Regions from separate parts of the Streptomyces sp. NPDC092952 genome, predicted to be linked through region 1. Evidence: predicted binding sites of a transcription regulator. Region 1 holds the regulator's gene; the other holds the start of a gene.
The links. The regulator HspR, encoded in region 1, represses chaperone genes until heat shock. The targets are predictions, from matches to a motif close to TTGAGNNNNNNNNNCTCAA.
Positions count from the first base shown of each region.

Region 1 (8,819 bases):
GGCACGGGTCGCCGTCTGCCAGATCGAGGGGCGCCACTGGGCGACGCTGGAGGGGCGCGCGACGGTGCGCACGGAGCCGGAGGCGGTGGCCGAGGCGGTGCGCCGCTACACGGAGCGCTACGGGCGTACGCCGAGGCCGAACCCGGAGCGGATCGTCATCGAGATCGCCGTGGACCGGGCGCTCGGCAGGGCCTGACCGGCCCGGTACCCCGGGGCGCCCCGGACCCGTCCGGGAGCCGTCCGGGAAAAGCACAACGGCGCCATCGTGTTCAGGTCACGATGGCGCCGTTGTGTGGGGGAGTGACTGAGCGACATGGAACGACGGGGGATCGCTCAGGCACTGCGGGGGGTGGCGGAAATAGTCTCTGGCTCGAACAGCTGGTGGTCACGCCGGTCGAGGTTCACGAAGATCATGTCGTACCGGATCGCGCAGCGGACGGGCTGCGGAGCTCCACGCGGCTTGCGGAGACACCGGTAGGCGCGTACTTCGTCGTCTTCTTCGCGTGCGACAACGATCGGGTCGCCGAACAGAGTGACCATCAACGAGTCGCCACGGTGGGGAACGGCGGTGACGAGGTCGATGAAGTGCCAGCCCGATCGGTAGGCGGTGGCCATCTCCCGTCGGAAGGTCCGGTCGTCCGGCGGGATGGTCATGCGCTCGTACGGGCCGTGACGGAGGGGGAGACCCAGCCGATGTCGGACGACGTGGCGGGCGCGACCCAGCCGATGTCGGACGACTTCGCAGGGGAGACCCAGCCGATGTCGGACGCGGGCGAGACCCAGCCGATGTCCGACGACCCCGCGGGCGAGACCCAGCCGATGTCGGACGACGTGGCAGGCGCGACCCAACCGATGTCGGTGGCCTGGACGGTCCAGCCGATGTCGCCGCCGGCGGCACGGTCCTCGCTCCAGCCAATGTCGCTGCCGCCCAGCAGCCCGATCCCCAGGGCCGCGACGAACGAGACGGCAAGCGCCGAGCGATGCATTCGCTTATACATAGTCGGCTTCGTCCTCACTTGTGGATTCTTCTCCCCCGCACTTAAGACGATGTCTCACCTGAGCACGCGAGCACCACCAAGTGGATGCATCATGTTCTTGCATGTTCAGGAACCTGGGGGGTGACGATATGACCACAAGTGACGCAAAGCCGACACATCCTCACGGGATCACCGAACTGTGCGATGCGGGAGCACGCCTTTACGCCGGCGCTTTGCGACTGGGACGGATCGCCCGCGTCGAAGTGGAACCGGCTCCCTGCCTCATGGAGTTCGCGCTGCTTCATCCCGATCCGGACGACCCGACCTGGCTCCGCCCCGTTCCGCCGTCCACCGCTCTCGCGCAGCATCTGCACCCCATAGAGCGCGAGATCCTGGAGCGGCGCAGGCACTCGGTCGAGCTGACGGAATCGTTCGAGCCGTTCATGGACATCAGCACCGTGGGGCCGCCCACCACCAATGCCATCACGGTGCTGGAAGGCGCGAACCGGATCAACGCGGCCCTGGACCTCGCCACCGCAGAGTGCCGCACCGAGGTGCTCACCGTCCAGCCCGGCGGCGGGCGGAGCGAGGACCGCCTCATCAAGTCGCTGGAGCGGGGCCTGTCCGTCGTCCACCGGGGCGTCCGGATGCGCACGCTCTACCAGCACACCGTGCGCCACAGCCCCAGCACCCTCGCGTACGCGGAGCGCATGGACGACGCCAACGTGGAGATACGCACGCTGGAGGAGCTGATCGGCCGCCTCATCGTGTTCGACCGGACCGTCGCGTTCATACCCGCCAGCGACGACGACCAGATCGCCCTGGAGCTCCGCAACCCGGGACTCGTGCACTACCTGGTCAACGTGTTCGAACAGTTCTGGACCAGGGCGGCGCCGCTGCGCGAGGAGGTCAAGTACGAGCCGACCTCGCTCGGCATCAGCGGGGTCCAGCGGTCCATCGCCCAACTCCTGGTGGAGGGGCACGTGGACGACTCCATAGCCCGCCGGCTCGGCATGAACGTCCGCACCTGCCGCGCCCACGTCGCCAAGCTCGCCGCCGCCCTCGGCAGCAACAGCCGGGCCCAGCTCGGCTATCTGATAGCCCGCTCGGGCATCCTCGAAGAGGACTCCTGACCGCTCGTACGGACCCGTGCGGACCCGTGACGGCACAAGGGGCGTCCCGGGAACGGCCGAAGGGCCGGGAGCCGTCCCTCAGGACGCCTCCCGGCCCTTCTCCGCCTGTCGGGCCGTCGCGCGGCCCCGTTCTCAGCCCTTCGGCCGCTTGGGCCGCCAGACCACCAGCGCACTGGTCTGCTGCACGTCCTGGTACGGCACCAGATCACGCCGGTACGAGGCGTGCACCTGGGCCTCGCGCTGCTGCATCGCCTGCGCCGCGCCGTCCACGGCCGCCGACAGCTCGGCGACGCGCTGCTGGAGCGCGGCGACCTGGTTCTCCAGCTCGATGATGCGCTTGATGCCGGCGAGGTTGATCCCCTCGTCCTGCGACAGCTGCTGCACCGTGCGCAGCAGTTCGATGTCGCGGGCCGAGTAGCGCCTGCCGCGCCCGGCCGTGCGGTCGGGCGAGACCAGGCCGAGGCGGTCGTACTGGCGCAGGGTCTGCGGATGGAGCCCCGAGAGCTGGGCCGCGATCGAGATCACGTACACCGGTGTCTCATCGGTCAGTTCGTACGGATTGCGTCGTCGGCCGTCCACCTCAAGCTCCCTTCGCGGCCTGGAACAGTTCGGCCCGCGGGTCGTGGCCCGCGGTCGCCCGGCGGTACGCCTCCAGCGCTTCCCGGGCCTCGTCGCCGAGGTCCTGGGGAACCGCCACCTCCACGGTGACGAGCAGGTCGCCCCGGGTGCCGTCCTTGCGCACGGCGCCCTTGCCGCGGGCCCGCATCGTACGCCCGTTGGGCGTGCCGGCGGGCAGCTTCAGGGTGACCGGAGGGCCACCGAGCGTGGGCACCTTCACCTCGCCGCCGAGCGCCGCCTCCGTGAAGTCGACGGGGACGGTGACCGTGAGGTTGTCGCCCTTGCGGCCGAAGACCGGGTGGGCGTCGACGTGGACCACGACGTACAGGTCGCCGGCCGGACCGCCGCGCTCGCCCGGACCGCCCTTGCCGCGCAGCCGGATCCGCTGGCCGTCCGAGACGCCCGCCGGGATCCTGACCTGCATGGTCCGGGAGGACTTGGCGCGCCCGGACCCCTTGCAGACGTCGCACGGGTCCTGGGCGATGAGGCCCCGGCCCTTGCAGTCCACGCAGGGATCGGTGAGCGAGAAGCCGCCGCCGGAGCCGCGCGAGACCTGGCCGGTGCCGAGACAGGTCTGGCAGACCCGGGGGGTGCCGTTCTTGTCACCGGTGCCGGAACACGCCTTGCAGGGCGCCTGGCTGGACATCCGCAACGGGACGGTGGCCCCGTCGACCGCCTCGGTGAAGCTGAGCGTCACCTCGGACTCGATGTCCTGGCCGCGCCGCGGCTGCACCCGCGTCCCCGTACCGCCCCGGTTGAACAGGCCGCCGAAGACATCGCCCAGGCCGCCGCCGCCGAAGCCGCCGGCACCGCCCTGGCCGCCGCCGCCCTGGGCACCCCCGAAGAGGTCGCCCAGGTCGAAGTTGAAGTTGCCGCCCGCGCCGCCGGGGCCGGCCCGGAAGCCGCCGTTGCCGAAGAGGGCGCGGGCCTCGTCGTACTCCTTGCGCTTCTTGCTGTCACCGAGGACGTCGTTCGCCTCGGAGATCTCCTTGAAGCGCTCCTCCGCCTTGTCGTCGCCCTTGTTGGCGTCCGGGTGGAACTCGCGGGCGAGCTTCCGGTACGCCTTCTTGATCTCGGCGTCGGTGGCGTCCTTGGGGACGCCGAGGACCTTGTAGTAGTCCTTCTCGACGAAGTCCTTCGTGCTCATCGACGTCCCTCCTTCCGGACGATCGGCCATGCGGCCGGCGCGTGGGCCGGTCGCATGGCCGGGCGGTGGGCCACGAGGTGGTCGGACGGAATGTCAGACCTCCTCGGTGCCACCGCTCTCCTCGTCGGTTGCCTTCTCTTCCTTGGCGGCCGCCGGGGTCGCCCCCGGCTGGGGCTCGGCGACCGCCACCCGCGCGGGGCGGATGGTGCGCTCGCCGATCCGATACCCCGGCTGCAGGATCGCCACGCAGGTCGTCTCCGTGACGTCCGGCGCGTACGAGTGCATCAGGGCCTCGTGGATCGTCGGGTCGAAGGGCTCGCCCTCCTTGCCGAACTGCTGCAGGCCCAGCTTGGCGACGACCGTCTCCAGGGACTCGGCCACCGACTTGAACCCGCCCACCAGCTCGCCGTGGTCCCGGGCGCGGCCGACGTCGTCGAGCACCGGCAGCAGCTCGGACAGGAGGCCCGCCACGGCGATCTCCTTGACCGTGGCCCGGTCCCGCTCGACGCGGCGGCGGTAGTTCTGGTACTCGGCCTGGAGCCGCTGGAGGTCGCCCGTGCGCTCGTTGAGCGCCGTGCGCACCTGGTCCAGCTGGGCCGTCAGGCCGACTGTCTGCACTCCGTCCCCGGCCGGGGACGCCTCCTCCTCCGCAGAGGGCTTGGCGTCCTTCGGCTCGGCTCCTTCAGAGGTGGCGCCGGAGGGGACGTCGGGCTTCTCCTCGAAGCCCGGAGTCTCCTCGGTCACACCGCACCGCCCTTGGCGTCCTTCTCGTCGTCCACGATCTCGGCGTCCACGACGTCGTCGTCGGCCTTGGCCTGCTGGGCACCCTCGCCCTGCGGAGCACCCTCGCCCTGGGCGTTGGCGTACATCGCCTGGCCGAGCTTCTGGGAGACGGCCGCGACCTTCTCGGTGGCGGTACGGATCTCGGCGGTGTCCTCGCCCTTGAGCTTCTCCTTCAGCTCGGTGAGCGCGGTCTCCACCTCCGTCTTCACGTCACCGGGGACCTTGTCCTCGTTGTCCTTGAGGAACTTCTCCGTCTGGTAGACGAGCTGCTCGCCCTGGTTGCGCGACTCGGCGGCCTCGCGGCGGCGGTGGTCCTCCTCCGCGTACTGCTCGGCCTCCTCACGCATCCGGTTGACCTCGTCCTTCGGCAGCGAGGAGCCGCCGGTGACGGTCATCTTCTGCTCCTTGCCCGTGCCGAGGTCCTTCGCGGCGACGTGCATGATGCCGTTCGCGTCGATGTCGAAGGAGACCTCGATCTGCGGGACGCCGCGCGGGGCCGGCGGGAGACCGGTCAGCTCGAACATGCCGAGCTTCTTGTTGTACGCCGCGATCTCGCGCTCGCCCTGGTAGACCTGGATCTGCACGGACGGCTGGTTGTCCTCGGCCGTCGTGAAGATCTCGGACCGCTTGGTCGGGATCGTGGTGTTGCGCTCGATGAGCTTGGTCATGATGCCGCCCTTGGTCTCGATACCGAGGGACAGCGGGGTGACGTCGAGGAGCAGGACGTCCTTGACCTCGCCCTTGAGGACACCGGCCTGGAGCGAGGCGCCGATGGCGACGACCTCGTCCGGGTTCACGCCCTTGTTGGCCTCCTGGCCACCGGTCAGCTCCTTGACGAGCTCGGCGACGGCCGGCATACGGGTGGAGCCACCGACGAGAACGACGTGGTCGATCTCGGAGAGCGCGATGCCCGCGTCCTTGATGACGTTGTGGAACGGGGTCTTGCAGCGGTCCAGGAGGTCCGCGGTCAGCTGCTGGAACTGCGAGCGCGTGAGCTTCTCGTCCAGGTGCAGCGGGCCCTCGGCGGACGCCGTGATGTAGGGCAGGTTGATCGTGGTCTCGGTCGAGGACGAGAGCTCGATCTTCGCCTTCTCCGCGGCCTCGCGGAGACGCTGGAGAGCCATCTTGTCCTTGGACAGGTCCACGCCGTGCCCGTTGGCGAACTGCTTCACCAGGTAGTCGACGACGCGCTGGTCCCAGTCGTCGCCACCGAGGTGGTTGTCACCGTTGGTGGCCTTCACCTCGACGACGCCGTCGCCGATCTCCAGGAGCGACACGTCGAAGGTACCGCCACCGAGGTCGAAGACGAGGATCGTCTGGTCGTCCTTGTCGAGCCCGTACGCCAGGGCGGCGGCGGTCGGCTCGTTGACGATGCGCAGGACGTTGAGGCCCGCGATCTCGCCGGCCTCCTTCGTGGCCTGGCGCTCGGAGTCGTTGAAGTACGCGGGGACGGTGATGACCGCGTCGGTCACCTTCTCCCCGAGGTACGCCTCGGCGTCGCGCTTCAGCTTCTGCAGGATGAAGGCGCTCATCTGCTGCGGGTTGAAGCTCTTGCCGTCCAGGTCGATCTTCCAGTCAGTGCCCATGTGGCGCTTGACGGAACGGATCGTCCTGTCGACGTTCGTCACTGCCTGGCGCTTGGCGACCTCGCCGACCAGCACCTCGCCGTTCTTCGCGAAGGCGACGACGGACGGCGTGGTCCTGGCGCCCTCTGCGTTGGTGATGACGGTGGGCTCGCCGCCTTCCAGAACGCTGACGACGGAGTTAGTCGTGCCCAGGTCGATGCCGACCGCACGTGCCATTTCGATTCCTCCAGCTTGACTACTTGAGTGGAACTGACTCAAGGATGCACGACACCCACCCCACTGTCAACAGACCTGAGTCGACCTGACTCAACTATCGTGCACACCCCTCACGCCATCCGCCTCCGCCGCGGCGCACGACACCCCCCGACCCCCGACGCCGCCACCCCTCCCCCATCATCACCTCATGGGATCGTTCTGTCACAAAATGCCGAAATCTACACAGAGCACCCACCCCGATTACCGAACTTCCGATCGAGAGGGAACGATGCGGGTACGAACATCGACGCGGACGCGGGCGCGAGCGCGCACGCGCGGGCACACACGCGGAGAACAGGTACCGGCACGGGTACGGGTGAGCGACACAGATCACCGCCTGTCCGGCTACAGAGCGGCGGAATAAGTGGGTAGTGTCAGCACAGACTAATTAAGTTACTGCTTAGTAATCGCAGATGATCCCAGTATCCGCTCATCGACACTGGGTCCCACCCTCGCAGGCCCGAGGAGCCCCCAAATGCAACTCGCCGCGATCATCGTGTCGCTGGTGCTGACCGTCGTCGCCGTTGCGCTCATCGCCCGAGCCGTCGCGCAGATCTACCGGTTCGTCAAGCTCGGCCAACCGGTTCCGGCAGGCAGCCGCACCGATCATCCCAAAGAGCGCACGATCACCCTGGTCAGGGAGTTCCTCGGCCACACCCGGATGAACCGGTGGGGGATCGTCGGCTTCGCGCACTGGTTCGTCGCCATCGGCTTCCTGACCCTGCCGCCGACCCTGGTCCAGGCGTACGGGCAGCTCTTCCAGGCCGACTGGGTCCTGCCGATCATCGGCGACTGGGCCCCGTTCGAGATGTACACCGAGTTCATCGGTCTGATGACGACGGTCGGCATCCTCGTGCTGATCGCCATCCGGCTGCTGAACCTGCCCTCCCGGGCCGGCCGCAAGTCCCGTTTCGCGGGCTCCAAGGCCTGGCAGGCGTACTTCGTCGAGTACGTCATCCTCACCATCGGCCTCGCGATCCTGACCCTGCGCGGTCTGGAGGGCGCGATCCACCACGTGGAGGGCTACGAGGCGTCGTACTTCGTCTCGTACCCGCTGGTGCTCGCCTTCAAGGGGCTGGCGACGGGCACGCTGCAGAACCTCATCTACTTCGTCGCGATGATCAAGATCGGCGTCTCGCTGATCTGGATGATCACCGTCTCGCTCAACACCAACATGGGTGTCGCCTGGCACCGCTTCCTCGGCTTCCCGAACATCTGGTTCAAGCGGAACGCGGACGGCGCGACGGCGCTCGGCGCGCTCCAGCCGATGACCTCGGGCGGCAAGGAGATCGACTGGGAGGACCCGGCCGACGACGCCGTCTTCGGTGTCTCCCAGGTCGAGCAGTTCTCCTGGAAGGGCATCCTCGACTTCTCCACCTGCACCGAGTGCGGCCGCTGCCAGTCGCAGTGCCCCGCCTGGAACACCGGCAAGCCGCTCTCCCCCAAGCTCCTGATCATGTCGCTGCGCGACCACGCGCACGCCAAGGCCCCGTACCTGCTGGCCGGCGGCGGCAAGACCATGGAGGGCGAGGAGAAGGCGTCCGAGGAGCAGCTGAAGGACGTACCGGCCGCGGCCCTCGCCGAGGCCGAGCGCCCGCTGATCGGCACCGTCGAGGAGAACGGCGTCATCGACCCGGACGTCCTGTGGTCCTGCACCACCTGCGGCGCCTGCGTCGAGCAGTGCCCGGTCGACATCGAGCACATCGACCACATCGTCGACATGCGCCGCTACCAGGTGATGATCGAGTCCGCGTTCCCGTCCGAGGCGGGCACGATGCTCAAGAACCTGGAGAAGAAGGGCAACCCCTGGGGGCTGGCCAAGAAGCAGCGCGTCGAGTGGACCAAGGAGGTCGACTTCGAGGTCCCGATCGTCGGCAAGGACGTCGAGGACCTCACCGAGGTCGACTACCTGTACTGGGTCGGCTGCGCCGGCGCCCTGGAGGACCGGGCCAAGAAGACCACCAAGGCCTTCGCGGAACTGCTGCACATCGCGGGCGTCAAGTTCGCGATCATGGGCGGCGACGAGAAGTGCACCGGTGACTCCGCCCGCCGCCTGGGCAACGAGCCGCTGTTCCAGCAGCTCGGCCAGGAGAACGTCGCGATGCTGAACATGGCGTTCGGCGAGTCCCTCGACGAGGACGGGGGCGTGGACGACTCCACGAAGAAGGCCAAGTCGGCCAAGAAGATCGTCGCGACCTGCCCGCACTGCTTCAACACCATCGCCAACGAGTACCCGCAGCTCGGCGGCGAGTTCGAGGTCATCCACCACACCCAGCTGCTCCAGCACCTCATCGACGAGGGCAGGCTGGTCCCGGTGACC
Region 1 covers NZ_JBIVPT010000003.1:555,356-564,174, reverse strand. Annotated here, with positions in the region: gene ACIQGQ_RS10430 (pyridoxamine 5'-phosphate oxidase family protein) at 1-196, shown strand, start outside; gene ACIQGQ_RS10425 ((2Fe-2S)-binding protein) at 334-654, opposite strand; gene ACIQGQ_RS10420 (hypothetical protein) at 651-986, opposite strand; gene ACIQGQ_RS10415 (helix-turn-helix transcriptional regulator) at 1,127-2,110, shown strand; gene ACIQGQ_RS10410 (heat shock protein transcriptional repressor HspR) at 2,243-2,689, opposite strand; gene dnaJ (molecular chaperone DnaJ) at 2,691-3,875, opposite strand; gene grpE (nucleotide exchange factor GrpE) at 3,969-4,619, opposite strand; gene dnaK (molecular chaperone DnaK) at 4,616-6,460, opposite strand; gene ACIQGQ_RS10390 ((Fe-S)-binding protein) at 6,975-8,819, shown strand, end outside.

Region 2 (8,819 bases), on a different contig from region 1:
CGAGCCCGGTCGCCACCCCCGGCACCGAGGTCCGGCGCTCGGCCGGGTCCTGGGCCGACTCCGGGACGTGGTGCGGGCGCCCGATCAGGCCCCGCAGGTCCGCGTCGGTGACGGTGGCCGGCAGCTCCCGGTCGCCCAGTTCGTGCTGGGCCGCGACCTTGCGGAGCAGCCGGGCGACGGCCCGTTCCAGGTTCCGGACCCCGGCCTCCCTCGTGTACTCGCCGGCCAGCCTGCGCAGCGCGGACTCGTCGAGCACGACCTCGTCCGCCGCCAGTCCGGCCCGCTCCAGCTGGCGCGGGAGCAGGTGGTCGCGGGCGATGACGACCTTCTCGTCCTCGGTGTAGCCGTCGAGCCGGACCAGCTCCATGCGGTCGAGCAGGGCCTCCGGGATGGCTTCGAGCACATTGGCGGTGGCCAGGAAGACGACGTCGCTGAGGTCGAGCTCGACCTCCAGGTAGTGGTCGCGGAAGGTGTGGTTCTGCGCCGGGTCGAGGACTTCGAGGAGGGCGGCGGCCGGGTCGCCCCGGAAGTCGGAGCCGACCTTGTCGATCTCGTCGAGCAGGACGACCGGGTTCATCGAACCGGCCTCCTTGATCGCCCGCACGATGCGTCCGGGCAGGGCGCCGACGTACGTACGCCGGTGGCCGCGGATCTCCGCCTCGTCCCGCACCCCGCCGAGGGCGACGCGGACGAACTTGCGGCCCATGGCGTGCGCGACGGACTCGCCGAGCGAGGTCTTGCCGACGCCGGGCGGGCCGACCAGCGCCAGCACGGCGCCGCCGCGCCGCCCGCCGACGACCCCGAGGCCGCGGTCGGAGCGCCGCTTGCGCACGGCCAGGTACTCGGTGATCCGCTCCTTCACGTCCTGGAGCCCGGCGTGCTCGGTGTCCAGGACCCGCTGGGCGCCCCGGATGTCGTAGGCGTCCTCGGTCCGCTCGGTCCAGGGAAGTTCGAGGACGGTGTCGAGCCAGGTCCTGATCCAGGAGCCCTCGGGGCTCTGGTCGGAGGAGCGCTCCAGCTTCTCGACCTCCTTGAGCGCTGCCTCGCGTACGTGCTCGGGCAGGTCGGCGGCCTCGACGCGGGCCCGGTAGTCGTCGGACTCGTCGGCGGAACCGGATTCGCCGTTGAGCTCGGCCAGCTCCTTGCGCACGGCGTCGAGCTGGCGGCGCAGCAGGAACTCGCGCTGCTGCTTGTCGACCCCTTCCTGGACGTCCTTGGCGATGGACTCGGCGACGTCCTGTTCGGCGAGGTGCTCGCCGAGCCACTGGATGGCGAGCTTCAGCCGGGCGACCGGGTCGGTCGTCTCCAGGAGCCGGACCTTCTGGGCGGTGGTGAGGAACGGGGAGTAGCCGGAGTTGTCGGCGAGCGCGGAGATGTCCTCGATCTGCTGGACCCGGTCCACGACCTGCCAGGCGCCGCGCTTCTTCAGCCAGCTGGTGGCGAGCGCCTTGTACTCCTTGACCAGCTCGGCGGCGGCGCCCGGCAGCGGGTCGGGGACGACCGGGTCGACCCGGGTCCCCTCCACCCAGAGCGCGGCGCCCGGACCGCTGGTCCCGGCCCCGATCCGCACCCGGCCCCGGCCGCGGATCAGCGCGCCCGGGTCTCCGTCCGAGAGCCGCCCGACCTGCTCGACGGTGCCGATGACACCGGTACCGGCGTACGTACCGTCGATCCGCGGCACGAGCAGCACCTCGGGCTTGCCCCCATCGGCCCGGACCGCCGCCTGCGCGGCCTCGACGGCACCCCGCACCTCCGCGTCGGACAGGTCCAGAGGCACCACCATCCCGGGCAGCACGACCTCGTCGTCGAGCGGCAGCACGGGCAGGGCGAGCGGAGTAACCGCGGTGGAATCGGTAGCCATGATCTCCCCTTCGGCAGTCAAGTTGAGCTATGCAGACTCAATGCTCCTGAGCCGCCCATTGTTCCCAGGGGCGTGTTCGCTCTGAGCGATCGCACGGAAACCGTCCTGGACGCGCTGCGCACGGCCCGGACACACGCACCGCGAAGGCGGCCGCCCGCACCGCGCACCACCCCGGAACCAATCCCGCCCGGCCCCGGCACGGAACCGGCCGAGGTGATCCGGTTCGGAGCAGGAGCCCCCGCCGGATAGCCCGCTGACCACGAAAGGAGGGGTGGACCCGCTTCGTCGAGCACGAACCCTCCCCGCCCCCGCTACTGACCACGGCCCAGCGCGCCACCCTTTCCCGGAAGGAGCAGCCGCACGACGACGAAGTACGCCCGAGCCATCACGCCGATCTGTCGCCGGTGAACACCCCGACCATCCGGAAGGTCATCGCCACCTCGCGGCTGCTGGTCCAGCTCAATCGACAGCAGATCTCCGCCCGCCGGGGCTTCATCATCAGCGGCGCTTCTGGCACCGGGAAGACCGCTGCCCCCTCCCAGCTCGGGCGGGCTCACGAGATCGCCGTCCGCAAGCGCCACCCGCGCGACCGCTCCCGACTCCCGGTCCTCTACGCCACCGCGCCGGCGACGCACTCACCGCGCACCGCCACCTCGCCACCGCGTCCCGGCATGCCTGACCCCCTTCCGGACCCACTCCCTTCTCCCGAACGGAGACAGCTGCTACAAGCTCTCCTGATGACCGTCCCAGCAGTGCTGTCGAGTTGCGGATACGCACTGTCGAAGAACTCAGTCGGAGGGCGTGACCGGGGACCGCATACCGAGCCACTGCTCGGCATCCCAGGCGTGGAACCGCTCTACCTCGGTGAACCTCAGCTTTGCCGCGAGGCGCATCGAGCCGACGTTGGCGGTCTGGGTGGCGAGCACCACCGGCTCGCCGGGAAGGACACCATCGAGCCAGTCCAGTGCCGCCGCGCACGCCTCGGCGGCATACCCGAATCCCCACGCCCGCCGCAGGAACAGGTAGCCGAGATCGACCTTCCCGACGGCAGCCGGGCGGCGGTGCTCCGTTGCTCTCCTGAGCAGGACCTGGCCGATCATCGATCCATCGAGCTCTACGACGAAACTTCCCGGCCGCCGACCGGGCACCTCGGGCATCTCGCGCTCAAGCTCGTCACGCGGCCGGGGGCCTCCGAGGTAGGTGTGCACCTCCGGCGAGGCGTGCAGCTCGATGAACGCCTCCCGGTCCTGAGCCTCTGACTCACGGAGCACGAGCCTCTCGGTCCTGATCGGAGCAGATGGCCAGGCGACGGGTCCGAGATCAGTCATGTCAGCCAGCCAATCAACAGGCTCGGCAGCGATCAAAACTCGCCTCTGGCACAGATCCTGGGGAATGGTCGTGGAACCTCACTGGATCAGGATGATCTTGCTAAGCAGTTCGAATCCGGCTCCTCCGCGGTAGTCCTGTCGCTTGCCACCTTCGGCGCGTCCTTGTTTCGGCGAACCTGCCTCGCCCAGAAAGTCGCTGGCCTCCCGTTCCCACTTGCGGTGAGATTTCCGACGTGACGCTTCACGGAGATGAGATCCCGGTCGACGAGACGCTAGTCCGGGCCCTACTGAAGACAGAGCGCCCAGAGTGGGCCGACCTGCCGTTGTCGCCCGCAGGCGCGGGCACGGACAACACCATGTATCGGCTGGGCGATGACCTGCTCGTGCGACTGCCGCGAACTGCCGAGAAGGGGCGTTCCCTGCGAAAAGAGCAGGAATGGCTCCCCCGCTTGGCACCCTTCCTGGCGTGTCCGATTCCCGAGCCCCTCCACGCTGGGACGCCCACCGACGCATTCCCGCTCGTCTGGTCGGTCTACCGCTGGATTGACGGTGCCGAGGCCGGCCTGGACACCGTCCAGGACTGGGCCGCCTTCGGAGTCGACCTGGCGGCGGTCGTGAGGGAACTCCACAGCATCGACCTCATGGGCGCGACTCGCGCAGATGACCTCAGCTGGTACCGCGGAGGCAGCTTGGGGCCATGCAGCGAGTGGATCGCCCGGTGTCTCGATGATTGCCGAACCACAGTGGGTTCTGAGCTCGACGTCGACTCCCTGGAACAGATGTGGCGAGCCGCGCTCACGCTGCCCGAGCCTTCCAGACCTCACGTGTGGCTCCACGGCGACCTCAAGCCGACCAACCTTCTGGTCCGGGAAGGCAAGCTCCACGCAGTCATCGACTTCGGCGGACTCTCGGTGGGCCTTCCCGACGCCGAGCACTCCACGCTCTGGGACCTGCCGCCACAAGCACGACAGGCCTACCGGGACACCTTGGGCCTCGACGATGCGACCTGGGCCCGGGCCCGCGCATGGGCGATCGCGGTGGGCGTCAGCGGCATCTCCTACTACTGGCACACCTTCCCCGCCTTCGTCGCCGAGTGCCGAGCACGTCTTCGGGCGATCATCATCGACGCCGCTGCGTGTTGAGCGGCTTCCCGTCGTGAAAACGCAAGGTTGATCTGCACAACTCCTGCGCCGATCGGGCAGACAGAACGTTCGCCCCGCTGGCCACGATCACTTCCACATGCGGCCTCACGCGACACCGGACAAAAAAACCTGCCGGGCATCGGATCCGTGCGCCGACGGGGCCGAGGCGGGTCACTCAGAGCGAGGAGGACCAGGGGTCGTCGTCGTACGGTTCGGGCTCCTCGGGGCGGAGCATGCGGCGAACACAGCGCAGGAGTCCCGGTTCACCGGTTCCGGCGGCTGCACGCATCCACGGCAGGGCGTCCATGACGTGCGCGCGTTGGTCCGTGGCGAGGGTGTCGACGGTTTGGTGGAGGTCCTCGGGGACGGGCTCATCGGTGAGGCAGAGCCAGCCGATCGCCGCGGCCAGGCGGGCTTCGGGGGCCTCCGTTCCGTCGTGCCACCGCTCACGGAACCACGAGACGGCCGGCGGCCGTACGTGGGCCCGGGCGGTCTCGGCGACGGCGAGGAGCAGGGCGGCGCGGACCATGGCGTCATGCTCGGCGGCGAAACCGGCGGCAAGGGCGGCCCGGACCACGAGGTCGGGGTCGGCGGCGGTGGCCAGGGCATAGGCCGCGTCCATGCGGATGGCGGGGTCGGAGTCGTTGAGGAGCGGCAGGAGTACGGGGGTTCGGGCGGTGATCGCGGCCCGGGCGGCGGCCACCGACCAGCCTGCCGGGTAGCCCGTCACCTCGACACCGTAATCGTCGTAATCGTCGGGGGCGTGGCGCCGGGGATCGTTGCGATGGAGGAGGAGTTCGTCGCGGGAGGCGACGCCGTGATGCCGGGCGCGGGCCGGACCGGAGAGCACGGCAAGGGCGGCGGCACGGTGAGGGTGGCGGGCATCGGCGGCGACGGGGATCAGGAACGGAACGGCGAGGGCGGCGGCGGCCCGGCTGTCATTGGCGCACAGGCCGCCCAGCACGTCCGTCGCGCAGCGAGCGGGACCCTCGCCGGTGCACAGCAGGCGAACGGCCGCCCGGGCATCGTCACCGTGCGGGAAGTTCCCCCACGGGACAGCATCGAGGAGCGACCCGCCCTGGGCCTCGGACCGGACGGCAGCGACCACCGCCCGCACATCGAACCCGCCTCCCGCGAACGAGGCCGGATCCGCTCCGTCCACCAGCGCCCGGCACATCGCGAACGCCGGATCGGTCGGCCAATCCCTCACACCGCACCCCCATGATCGAATCTCCAGAGACTCGATCATGAATACCTTCACGCCGGGGGTTCATACACGGACGACGATGGGTCGCATCGGGCATGGGGTTAACCTGCGCCACCCTCCTCGCATTTCATCTCATTCCGGACAAATTCAACGAACTGCCGCAACAGTTTCGGCAGGACAGTCTCCAGTTTGCCTTTTCCGGATACACCGTCCGAGCTAACGGTCAGGTCGAGATACCGTCCATCCGATTCACCCTTCGTGGGGGATTCGCAGGCGAAGTAGGCGGAAGCCCCCCTCCCCCAGAAAATACCCTTGTCACCCACATCGATCGGCTTCGGATTCGCCTTGTCTAAATTACTCCAATCAACCCCTTCAAATTCTTGAAGATTGACATACGCCATAAATTTTGTCGCTCCGTCGATACTGACGGAACAGGTCACCGAATTGTATCGCCCGGAAAGTGCGAAGGGCCTGAATAAAACCTTAGCCCTCTCGCCCGTCGGCAGGATGGGCGACACGTCCCCGCTGTCGAACATGCCCCAACAAATCCGATCGGGCAGTTCTGGAACAGCCTTTTCCTCCCCGGCCGAACAGCCCACCAGAAAACCTGCCAGCACCACGGAGGTCAATAGCATCCCAGCAGAGACAAATAATCGGCGCACTTCTAGCTCCCCTTGCCGGATGAACTGGAAATCAAATCACGACCAACCGAATGCGCCACTACCGACTGAGTCGAGGCCGACCCTTGGTACTCGTCAATCTGCTCGGGCGGAAGACCGGCCCCCCGCGCTGCCGCACCCACCGCAGAACGGGCGGCCATCTTGACCGCACTCTCGGATTCCGTATACCTCGCGGCAGAATCGCGACGGGCTCCATCCGTGCTGTCATGCTCCGCGCCTTCCACAGCGGATTCGGCGATGTCTTCCTTGATCCAGCCGACCACGTCGCCTCCCACGGGAAGCATCTCGACGTACTTCGCCCCGACGGCGTCGATGATGCGATTCACCCATTTCGCGTTGTCCGCGACGCCCTGGTTGTACTCCTCGTCCTCGGCGATCTGCGCCTCATGGACGCCCTGCGCTCTCGCCTCGGTCATCATTCCGGCGATCTCACCTCCCGGGTGGACGGCGTTCCGTACCGCCTCGCCCGTGTCGCCGTGCTTGTCGGGGTTCTGGAAGACGTCGGAAACCAGTGCTGTGGTGTACGCCTGTTGGGCGTTGGTGATCGTGCCGTACGCCTGGGGGTCCTGGCCGACCGCGCCGAGGAAGAAGGCCATCTCGTCCTTCTTGAACTTCGCGGGTTCACCGAACGGCTTGATCTGATGGGCGCCGTTCTCCGCGGTGGCCTGGAGGTCGGGCATGTACTCGGCGGCCATGTTGCCGAAGTTCTGGGACAGCCCGTTGAGCCGCCCGTCCTCCTTCACTAGTCCGGGCTCGGTGCCGACCTTCTCGACGATCCTCTCCATCAGGCCGCTCATGGTCTTGCTGTGCGACACCGGCGGCGCGTCCTCGTCGCCCGGCACCCGCCCGGTGACCGCGGCCTCCAAGGCGTTGCCCAGGGCCGCCTGGCCAGGGTTCGGTTCCTCGTAGGAGACCGCGTCGTACACGTCGCTGTCGGGCTTCTTGTCGAGCAGGTAGTCGATGACGTCCTGTGCCCGCTTGCCCTTGAGGCGGCCGTCCTCCGCGGTCACGATGCCGTCCTTGTCGGTGTCCTCGCGCAGGGGCTCGTCGAAGAAGGCCGTCGACGCCTCGGGGTTGTTGCCCATGGCCTGCATCAGGCCGGTCAGCGGGTTGAAACCCCTGCCGCCGGTCTCGTCGAGGTTGATGAGCGACTTCGGGCCCGTGGGCATGTTCCGGGACCAGACGCCCGGATCCTTCTTGTCCATGGCGATCATGTCCCGGCCGACGGACAGCAGGAATTCCTTGTCGTACTTCCCTTCCCGGAGCAGGGCGCCCAGGGCCTGGTAGCCGTACACCTGCGCATAGCCGACACCGGGTACGTCGAACTTCTGGCGGCCCGCCCTCAGGAGCTGCGCGGTCCACGCGTCGCCGAGGTGGTGGGGGGTCGAAGCCTGGGTCGCGAGGCCGAGCATGGCGCCCATGTCGCCCTGAATGCTGCGTACCGTGTTCACCCGGTCCTGGCCGGCCGGTCCGAGGGAGGTCGCGTCCAGTGACATCCGCGCGTACGCCTCAAGGGTTCCCTCGGCCCCCAGCTTCCGGTAGAAGGCCGGGGCGAACTCGGGATCGTCGCGGTTGTCGTCCAGGAGGTCTTCGAGTTCCCTCAGCGCCGCCACGTTGCGCGCCGTGCCGCCGTCCCCGGTGACCTTCCTCATCAACTCAGCGGCCCGGTCCACCTGTTCGGCGTCCAGGGTCTTGTAGGTGGGAGCCGTGAAACCGTGTGCGTCCTTCGTGTTCGCCGCGAGGGCGCGTTTCAGGGAGTCGTCGGCGTCGGAGCAGTCCTCGACGACCCTGTCGATCCTCCTCTGCCAGGAGGACACGGCTTCGTTCTGCTTCCTCAGGGCTTCGGCGTAACCCGGATCGTGGCGTGCCGCGATGTCGCCCTCCAGGTCGTACCGGGGCCTGACCCTGCCCTTGGCGTCCACATGGATTCCGGCGGCCGGGCCCTCCTCGTCCCTGATCCCGACGAGCGCGTCCCTGGCGGTCCGGAACGACGCGAGTGCGTCCGCGAGCAGCAGCGCGATGCCCTCGGCCTGGGCCCGGGCGTCCTCGACCTCCTTGGCCGTCCTGGCGATGAAGGGCTTGGTGACGTCGGAGTTGACGCCTTCCCACCGCGCCTTCTCGGACTTGGCCCTCATTCCCTGCCGGGCGTCGTCGGCGAGCCTCGCCAGCTTGGCCGCCATGTCCGACCAGTCGTCCGCGGCCTCCTTCAACCTGCCGACGGGCGCGTTGACGACGTCGTCGAATGTCAGCACGGCGCTTCTCCCCGCCCTACCGGTAGTACTCGTCGATCCTGGACACGGAGAGCAGCTTGCCGCCGATGTCGGCGTCGTCCTCGGCGTGCACGGACCTGCTGTAGTCGAGGTGGTTGGAGATCCGGGCGCAGGCGTCCAGGAGTGTCCGTAACTGGCTGTTCCATCGATCGTGCACCGTCAGGAGCTGCGATCCGCTGGTGAAATTGCCGTTCGTCAGGGCGACCGCCGCCTCGAACGTGGCGGGGCGGGCATGGTCGCCGTCCCGGGAGAGCCGGCCGCGCAGCAGGTACGCCTCGTGTCCGACTGCCCCCAGGTCGTCCCTGTTCACCACCAGGTCGGCCGCGCCCCC
Region 2 covers NZ_JBIVPT010000016.1:66,239-75,057, forward strand. Annotated here, with positions in the region: gene lon (endopeptidase La) at 1-1,861, opposite strand, end outside; gene ACIQGQ_RS29200 (GNAT family N-acetyltransferase) at 2,650-3,189, opposite strand; gene ACIQGQ_RS29205 (aminoglycoside phosphotransferase family protein) at 3,423-4,331, shown strand; gene ACIQGQ_RS29210 (hypothetical protein) at 4,507-5,541, opposite strand; gene ACIQGQ_RS29215 (hypothetical protein) at 5,640-6,158, opposite strand; gene ACIQGQ_RS29220 (DUF6571 family protein) at 6,203-8,470, opposite strand; gene ACIQGQ_RS29225 (hypothetical protein) at 8,487-8,819, opposite strand, start outside.
Region 2: a site for HspR is predicted at 1,884-1,902, ahead of lon (endopeptidase La). Genes of this name have one in related genera too.